Regions from separate parts of the Pararhizobium sp. genome, predicted to be linked through region 2. Evidence: riboswitches for the same ligand, from Rfam matches in the RefSeq annotation. Region 2 holds a riboswitch; each other region holds the start of a gene.
The links. A riboswitch is a leader RNA that binds a small molecule or an ion and turns the genes downstream of it on or off. The one in region 2 is predicted to bind cobalamin.
Positions count from the first base shown of each region.

Region 1: it holds a riboswitch for cobalamin, as region 2 does, so the genes downstream of both, bluB (5,6-dimethylbenzimidazole synthase) here and ACQY8Q_RS17670 (aromatic ring-hydroxylating oxygenase subunit alpha) in region 2, are expected to answer to the same signal.
Region 3: it holds a riboswitch for cobalamin, as region 2 does, so the genes downstream of both, nrdH (glutaredoxin-like protein NrdH) here and ACQY8Q_RS17670 (aromatic ring-hydroxylating oxygenase subunit alpha) in region 2, are expected to answer to the same signal.
Region 4: it holds a riboswitch for cobalamin, as region 2 does, so the genes downstream of both, cobU (bifunctional adenosylcobinamide kinase/adenosylcobinamide-phosphate guanylyltransferase) here and ACQY8Q_RS17670 (aromatic ring-hydroxylating oxygenase subunit alpha) in region 2, are expected to answer to the same signal.

Region 1 is NZ_CBDIHY010000003.1:3,739,376-3,741,567, forward strand. It holds gene ACQY8Q_RS23965 (DUF2865 domain-containing protein) at 1-782, shown strand, start outside; gene bluB (5,6-dimethylbenzimidazole synthase) at 783-1,475, opposite strand; cobalamin riboswitch at 1,520-1,731, opposite strand; gene ACQY8Q_RS23975 (SDR family oxidoreductase) at 1,774-2,192, opposite strand, start outside.
Region 2 is NZ_CBDIHY010000003.1:2,501,218-2,503,409, forward strand. It holds gene ACQY8Q_RS17655 (diguanylate cyclase domain-containing protein) at 1-25, shown strand, start outside; gene ACQY8Q_RS17660 (DUF6656 family protein) at 26-631, opposite strand; gene ACQY8Q_RS17665 (hypothetical protein) at 760-981, shown strand; cobalamin riboswitch at 985-1,183, shown strand; gene ACQY8Q_RS17670 (aromatic ring-hydroxylating oxygenase subunit alpha) at 1,307-2,192, shown strand, end outside.
Region 3 is NZ_CBDIHY010000001.1:199,029-201,220, reverse strand. It holds partial or broken gene metE (5-methyltetrahydropteroyltriglutamate--homocysteine S-methyltransferase) at 1-475, shown strand, start outside; cobalamin riboswitch at 693-915, shown strand; gene nrdH (glutaredoxin-like protein NrdH) at 1,174-1,404, shown strand; gene nrdI (class Ib ribonucleoside-diphosphate reductase assembly flavoprotein NrdI) at 1,422-1,838, shown strand; gene nrdE (class 1b ribonucleoside-diphosphate reductase subunit alpha) at 1,808-2,192, shown strand, end outside.
Region 4 is NZ_CBDIHY010000003.1:3,889,043-3,891,234, forward strand. It holds gene cobW (cobalamin biosynthesis protein CobW) at 1-835, opposite strand, end outside; gene cobU (bifunctional adenosylcobinamide kinase/adenosylcobinamide-phosphate guanylyltransferase) at 839-1,363, opposite strand; cobalamin riboswitch at 1,537-1,931, opposite strand; gene ACQY8Q_RS24695 (chloride channel protein) at 2,171-2,192, shown strand, end outside.

The DNA of each region.
Region 1 (2,192 bases), 1.2 Mb from region 2:
ATCTCAAAACACTGAAGGCCCGTCGGCTGAACCTTCTGGAAGGCGGCGACAGCGACGTGACCCGGCGGCGCATTCATGCGGCGCTTGCTGCCAATCGCTGCGGCGAGGAGCAGGATGAAGTGCTCAGTGCCGCCATCGAGGAACCGGAAACCCATCGCAATATCCTGAACGACCTGCCGCCGATCGGCGAAGGCTATCCGGACATGCGCGGCAGCAACACCGATTTCACTACGCCGGATAACGGCTTCGGCCCGAGCGCCGACTATCCCGGCAACCTGCGCACAATGTGCGTGCGCACCTGTGATGGTGCGTTCTTCCCGATCTCCTCGAACTCATCGCCAGCCGATTTTCAACGCGATGCCGAAGCATGCCAACGGCGCTGCCCGGGAACGGAGACGGCACTTTACTATCATGAGCTGGCGACCGAAGAGACAAACCAGATGGTCTCGGCTGCCACAGGCGAACCCTATGCCGATCTACCCTCGGCTTTCGCCTACAAGACCCGCGATCTTAGCCAGCCCGGCCAATGCGGCTGCGCTCCCGTCGGACGCACGGCGACGCAGCAGAGCACCCCGAACGATGGCAAGGGCGTTATCGAGGTTCGCACCCGCAAGAAGGCTGATCCCGCGGAGGTGAAAAGCACCGTTGCCGACCGGGCCTACAATCCACAGGATAACAAGGTTCGTGTCGTCGGCCCGAGCTTCCTTCCGTCGCAGGAAACCTCGATTGACCTGCGGCATCCAGCCGGCCCCGGATATCAGGAACTGCAGCAGACCAACTGATCACTTCATAGGTCGCCCACCCCAGCAGTCGGAAAATACCAGGTCCTCGAGCGGCAAGCGCTGGCGCCAGCCTTTGACGGCCAATTCCGGCTCGGCATAGAGCGTATCGACATAGCCAAGACACAGCCAGGCGATGATCTCGATATGATCTGGAATGCCGAGCACGTCCTTGATATCGCGCTCATGGAAAATGCTGACCCAGCCGACGCCGACGCCTTCGGCGCGTGCGGCAAGCCAGAGGTTCTGCACGGCGCAGACTGTCGAAAATGCATCCATGCGCGGATTGTGCGTCCGGCCGAGAACGACCTTACCGGCGCGGGTCGGATCGCAGGTGACGCAGATACTCACGGGCGCCTTGCGGATTCCTTCGAGCTTCAATGAGCGGTACTTGCCCTGCGCCTCGCCTTCAAACATCAGCGCCGCCTCTTCGTTGGCCCGCTGGAATGCCTCGAAGACACGAGTACGCCGGCCCTCGTCGCGGACGACAATGAAATTCCAGGGCTGCATGAAGCCGACCGACGGCGCGCTGTGAGCGGCAGCGAGCAACCGCCTGATCAGCGCGTCCGGCAAGGGCGCAGGCAGGAACTGATCGCGCACGTCGCGGCGGGTTTCAATGGCGCGGTAGACGGCTGCGCGCTCGTCCGATGAAAATGCGTCCGCCCTCACAAGGCAGTCTTGCGGTTCAGTTTGCATCGTTTGATCCCCAACAATGCGAAACCTCCCGCCGTCCGCGCGGGGCTGGTCTATCTCGTCAGGCCGGTCTTCTGACTGCGGATCATCCGGTTTTGCCGCCTTCCCGGATTGCTTGAAGATCCAGTGGCATAATTCTGAAATGATTCAGAGATTCAATAAAGCAAAACCGTCCCCGTTACAGCGCTGGGCACGTCCCGGACTTTCACCGGGTTCCCGATTCTCCCGCTTGCGCAGGCACCTGAACGAAACGATATGGCCATAGCAGGCCGCCGTTTGCAAGGCGGCCCGCCGGTTGTCATCAGATCGCCGCGACCGGATGCGGCGAACCGTCATAGGCACCCCAGATCGACTGATCCAAACAGATCATCGATCCGGTCATCAGGCCGGATTCCGCCGACGACAGATAGGCGCAGGCGCGCGCGACTTCGGCCGGATCGACCAGACGGCCGAAGGGCTGGCTCGCCGCTGCCTTTTCCAGCCAGTCGCTGGCCGCGCCATGAAATTCGCGTTGGATGCGATCCTCGCCTTCGGATGCCATCCAGCCGATATTCAGACCGTTGACCCGAATCCGGTTGCGCAGCACGGCATAAGCCGTGTTTTTGGTCAGCGTTTCCAGTGCGCCTTTGGAAGCGCAATAGGCAGAGATGAAAGGTTGGCCGGCCATGGCCGACATCGAACCGATATTGACGATGGTTCCCTCGATCTTCTCGCGGCGCA
Region 2 (2,192 bases):
CGACTGGCTGATCTACAAGCAGTGATCAGAGGCTGCCGATGATCTTGCGAAGCTGTTCGTTGCGGGCGCCAAGCAGAAGCACGTTCTTCAGTGCTTCCTTTGGGTCACGGGTGCGAAACAACAGCCCATTGTCGTGCACGGCGCGATTGACAGTCAGCTTGCCTGCCTCGGCATCCATCTCGGTTGCGACGGCAAAATACATCCGCGAATAACCGAGTTTGATCTTCTCGAAAAAGTGCTGGTCGTCGCCGATGTCGGAGAAGAAGTTGGCAATGTAGAACGACCAGCGGACGTCCTCGAACTTGGCGAATTTCGTCCGCGCTGCGGTGACGTGGCAGTAGCCGAGATGCGGGCTATCGGCGAGCGTGCGGTGAAACAGCAGTTTCGGGAAACGGATCGAGCGGTGGAAGCCGTTGATCCGGTCATGCGTCACGGTCCCGGCCGCTTCAAGCTTCTTGCCGGTGCGGGTGGCGACCTCCTGGTGGGTCAGATAGCGCTTTTCAGCGGCACTCCATTCCTGCTGGTGCCGGTTGATCCGCCCGGTGCGCAGGAATTCGGTATAGATCGCGGCCTTCGCCGCCGGAACCGGCTTCTTGACTGCGGCGGCATCGAAATATCTCAAGTTTGACATCGGCCTGTACCAAAATGCGCAGAATGCGGACGAAGCACTCCGGGGCGTAATCGCTCGTGAGATGACGCTAACGTGTTATGGTTAATGCAGTCTTGCCAAGCTTAAACCTTTTGCCGCGAAATATGCGCATGACTGCGCCAGTATTGGCGCTGTTCGATGTCGCAAAGAGGCCGCATTGCAGCCGATTGCCGAAGCGTTGCGCGGAAAACCGGGCTTTTGCTGAAAATTCAGAAGATCACGTTGTTTATGCTTATAAAATAGCCAGATGGACTGTGGTCTCAAGCAATATGTTGCGTGTCGTCTTTCTGGAATCGGATGTCGTTAATTGGCGGCTGTTTTTCCGGGCGTGAGGATTAGATGAAGACACTCAAGGTGCCGTCTTTATAGGGAAGGGCGGAGAATTGGGAAGCCGGTCGAAATCCGGCGCTGCCCCCGCAACGGTGGTGGAGCGAAACCTCGGCAAAAGGCCACTGGAGAAATCCGGGAAGGCGCCGGGATCGTCCGCAAGGACAGCTCCAGAGCCCGGAAACCAGCCTTGTGATGAAATTGATATCTGGGTTGCGGCGGGCAGCCGGAAGGAGAACCACTGTAACCACGCGCTCTCCCGGCGCGCCGGCGGTTCCTTTCCTGTATGCTGCAACTTTCAAAAAAGTTGGCGAGCACAAGGAAATGACCATGGATCTCCGCAGTGAAGTCCTCCGCACATTGAAGAACCGGCGCGATACACACAGCCTTGAACAGGCCTTCTACACCGATCCCGATCTCTACAGGCTCGATATGGAGGAGATCTGGTACAAGGACTGGCTGTTCATCGGCCATGACTGCGAAATCCCGAAATCCGGCAATTATTTCACCGTCCAGGTCGGCGAATATCCGGTCGTCATCGTCCGTGACCGCACCGGTACTGTGCGGGCGCTGCACAATTCCTGCCGCCATCGCGGTTCGCGCGTCTGCGCCGGTGCCAAGGGCTCGTCTGCCAAGCTCGTCTGTCCCTATCACCAGTGGACCTATGAGCTGGATGGCAAGCTGCTGTTCGCCCGCCAGATGGGCGAGGACTTCGACAAGAACCAGCATGGTCTGAAACCGATCCACTGCGAAACCATCGGCGGCTATATCTTTATCTGCCTCGCGGAAGAGGCGATGGATTTCCAGCCCGTGCGCGACATGGTGTCGTCCTATGTGACGCCCCACAATCTGAAAGACACCAAGGTCGCGTTTGAAAGCACGATCATCGAGAAGGGCAACTGGAAACTCGTCTGGGAAAACAACCGCGAGTGCTACCACTGCGCCGCAAACCACCCCGAACTTTGCCGCACCTATCCGGAAGCCCCAACAGCAACCGGCGTGCAGGGTGCCAAGGACGATCCGGTCATCGCCGCCCATTGGGCACATTGCGAAGCCTCAGGCCTGCCGAGCGAGTTCAAGATCGATCACAAAGGCCAGTTCCGCGTCGCCCGCATGCCGCTGATCGAAGGGGCTGAAAGCTACACCATGTCCGGCAAGCGCGCCGTCCAGCGCCAGCTGTCCGACGATGTCAGCCAGAGCCATATCGGCACGCTGT
Region 3 (2,192 bases), on a different contig from region 2:
AGGGCTGCCGCTGCGCCGGGCGGACTGGAAGGCCTATCTCGATTGGGCCGTCGAGAGCTTCCACCTTTGCTCAACTGGGGTTTCCGACGAGACACAGATCCATACGCATATGTGCTACTCGGAGTTCAACGACATCATGCCGGCCATCGCCGCCATGGATGCAGATGTGATCTCGATCGAGACCTCCCGTTCAAAGATGGAGTTGCTGTCCGCCTTTACTGGCCGCGGTTATCCAAACGAGATCGGGCCGGGCGTCTACGATATCCACTCGCCGCGGGTACCCGCCGTCGAGGAGATGGTCGAGCTGCTGGACAAGGCCAGCGAAGGGCTGGTTGCCGGACAGATCTGGGTCAATCCGGATTGCGGCCTGAAGACGCGCAAATGGGAAGAGGTCAAGCCGGCGCTCGTCAATATGGTTGCCGCAGCAGCCCGGTTGCGTGCCGGCCTTGAGCGCGGCCGGGCGGTCAATTTGTAGTATCCGAGCGGCATGAAGGAAGGCGCCGGCAATCCCGGCGCTTTCCGCGCGCATGGCATAATCCGGAAAAATCCGGTTGTCCCCGGCAGCCCCCGAGCTATCCACAGCCGATTGCCGCGTTTCGCATTAACTCCCCATTATCCACAATGCCGGAAAAATTATGCGTCGTGGAGTGCGTTTCCGGCATCTACACATTGACGTTATTTTCCTGTCGTATACTATATCTAGTGTTCAAGGTTCCTCCGAGTCGCAAGGTTTGGAGGCTAAGAGGGAATACGGTGCGTTTGGCCTTTCTGGCCGGGCAAATCCGGAGCTGCCCCCGCAACTGTCAGCGGCGAGCGTCTGTTTCATTTCAAGTCACTGAAGCCTCATGCTTCGGGAAGGCGGAATGGACGCCACGACCCGCAAGCCAGGAGACCTGCCTTAAACAAAAAAACGTCCACGGGCGGGGTGCCCGGAAGGTCGCGTGATGTCGAGCGGAATGATTCCGCTTTGGATTGCGTTCTTCCGATGCCCGCCAAAAAAGCTTCGGGGTGAAGGCATGTCAGTCAATCGAATTCGCAGACCAAAAGATGCGGGATCGGCGGCGCAGGCCTAACCTCTCGCAGCATCGCAATGCAAGACCCCACGATCGGATCCGCGTGCAGCGGCTCGGAGCCTTTCGTGTGCCCGCAACATCACAGACCACGAGGAACGTCATGAACATTACCGTCTACAGCAAGCCTTCCTGCGTCCAGTGCACCGCGACCTATCGCGCGCTCGATCGTGAAGGCATCGACTATCAGGTCGTCGATATTTCCAAGGATGAGGACGCCTTCGCAAAGGTGATCGGCCTCGGCTACCAGCAGGTTCCGGTGGTGATTGCGGGCCAAGACCATTGGGCTGGATTCCGTCCGGACAAGATCAGCGCTTTCCTGAGCGCGGCCTGAGTGCGGATGGACAAGCGATGGGCCTGATCGTCTATTATTCCAGCCTGTCGGGAAATACCCATCGCTTCGTCGCCAAGCTCGGTTTGAAATCGGCCCGTATTCCCGTCAGCAGTGGCGCGGAAACGCCCGATGTGCGCGAGCCCTTCGTCCTCATCCTGCCGACCTATTGCGGCGATGACGGCAAGGGCGCTGTTCCCAAGCAGGTAATCCGCTTTCTCAACAATGCGGACAACCGATCCCTCATCCGGGGCGTGATCGCTGCCGGAAACAGCAATTTCGGCGAGACGTTCGGTCTCGCGGGCAATGTCATCTCGGATAAATGCCGGGTGCCGTACCTCTACAGGTTCGAGCTTCTGGGTACGGACGAGGACGTCGCCAATGTCATCAATGGATTGGAACGATTTTGGACGTCTCAACGCTCGAACGCCCTTTGAAGGCGACGGAAACCGCGATTGACTATCACGCGCTGAACGCGATGCTGAACCTCTATGACGACGAGGGGAAAATCCAGCTGGACAAGGACCGGCTGGCTGCCAAGCAGTATTTTCTCCAGCACGTCAATCAGAACACCGTGTTCTTCCATAATCTGAGGGAGAAGCTCGATTATCTGGTGACCGAAGGCTATTACGAGCGCGAGGTTCTCGACCAGTATTCGTTCAACTTCGTGCGCGACCTCTATGATCACGCCTATGCGAAGAAATTCCGTTTCCCGACCTTTCTCGGCGCCTTCAAGTATTACACCAGCTACACGCTGAAGACCTTCGACGGAAAGCGCTATCTCGAGCGCT
Region 4 (2,192 bases), 1.4 Mb from region 2:
CGATGAAAGCCGCCGGATCGGCAATCGAACCCAGTTCGACGACGAAGCTGTCGAATTCGTCATGGCTGTGCTCTTCACCGGCCTCGTGCTCCATCTCGTGATGGGACCTGCGGTTGGCGATGTCGCTTTCGGTGCCGACGCCGAGACCAAGCAGGACAGCGGCGGAAACTTCGCCATTCTTGGCTTCGATCATCGTTGGCTTGCGGCTGGTGCGCGACGCAACCTCGTTACGGACAAAGGCAAGGCCAGTCGAATCGAGCAGGTCGGTTTTGTTGAGAATGATCAGGTCGGCAGCGGTCAGCTGGTCTTCGAACAATTCCTCGATCGGGCTCTCATGATCAAGATTGTCGTCGTTGACGCGCAGCGCATCGACCTTGTCGTGGTCATCGGCAAAACGGCCAGCTGCAACCGCAGCACTATCGACCACTGTGATGACACCATCGACGGTGACCTGCGTGCGGATATCCGGCCAGTTGAAGGCGGCGATCAGCGGCTGAGGCAGCGCCAGACCGGACGTTTCGATGATGATATGGTCCGGGCGGTTTTCGCGCTCCAGCAGCTTGGTCATGGTCGGGATGAAATCGTCGGCGACGGTGCAGCAGATGCAGCCATTGGTCAGCTCGATGATATCGTCCTCGCTGCAGGCTTCGGCGCCGCAGCCCTTCAGCACATCGCCATCGACGCCGAGATCGCCGAATTCGTTGATGATCAGCGCGATGCGCCGGCCGCCGGCATTCTGCAGGATGTTGCGGATCATCGTCGTCTTGCCGGCACCGAGAAAGCCGGTGATAACGGTGGCCGGGATCTTGCCGTGAGCGGCTTTTTCAATGGTCATGGATCAACCCTTCATTTTCAGCGGCAATCCAGCCGCGATAAAATAGACGTCTGCGGAAATCTCCGCAATGATCTGGTGCAGCCGGCCGGCATGGTCGCGAAAGTCGCGCGCCATCCGGTTTTCCGGCACGATACCCAGTCCGACCTCGTTCGACACAAAGACCAGCCGGGCCTTGGCCTGCGGTATATAGGCCGCAAGCCGTTCAAATTCCGCCGCGATATCCCGATGTTCCATCATCAGATTGGTGACCCAGAGCGTCAGGCAATCGATCAGAATAATGCGATCGGGCGCATCAATCGCCTTCACGCACCCGGCAAGGTCGAGCGGCTCTTCATGGGTCTGCCAATCGGCGCCCCGGCGATCGCGATGCTCGCTAATCCTTGCCTGCATCTCGCCGTCCCAGGCCCTTCCGGTCGCGACGTAATGCATGCGCAGACCCGACGCCGTCACGAGTTTTTCGGCGAAAGCGGATTTGCCGGAACGGGCGCCGCCCAGAACCAGCACGCTGCCTGACTGTATCGATGTCATAAAAAGATCCCGGCCTCAGCGCGCGCCGGCAAGAACAAGAATTCCTGGCTCACGCAGAAAGGCATTCGCTGCAACGCGAAACGGGCCGTTCCGGGAACGGGATGATAAAGCCATGACAACCTCCGTGCTGGCATCGGGAGTATCTCTCCCTGGAATGGGCGAACCCCATCGAGACGGGGCCCTTGAGGATGGCAGGTCTCCTGGCTCACGGCGCCACGCCCCAAAAGGGACGAACGGGCTCACCTCGCCTTCCCAGAGTTTTTGCGCCAGATTGCGTGACCGCAATCGACGGCATCACGAAGAGGTGGACGATTCGTAGATTTAGAGGCGTCCGGCCCCGGCAGATCGTAATGCAACTCCAGTGGCTTTTCCGGTTGGGCCAATCCTTGCCGCTGCCGCGAATGCGGACAGTCCGGAAGCATCGGCTTTCCCGGATGGCGAACCCTGACCGTTCTACAGTCGCGGGGTCGGCTGCGATAAGGACGCCCGGTCTGGGTCCGGCCCGTCGCATTCCCATTTACTCCCAACATGCAACGGCATATCGGGAACCATCCAATGGCTGATGATTAGGCGCTCGCCCGGATCAAGTCAATTGCGGCACTCCCTCCGCCGCCATGGCTTGACCCGGCCTCGATAAGACTAAGCTTGATCTCCCAGACCATGCCTTCTAGAGCAATTCCAGCGAAGATGTGCTGCGGTTTTGCGTCCGGAATTGCGTAGAAAAGACAGGCCGTTTTCGCAACTCGAAGAAAAGCGGAAATGCCCAGGACGGCGCAGAGACAGGATGGCCAGGCAATGAAGCTGAAGATGATTCCGAAACTTAACCTGC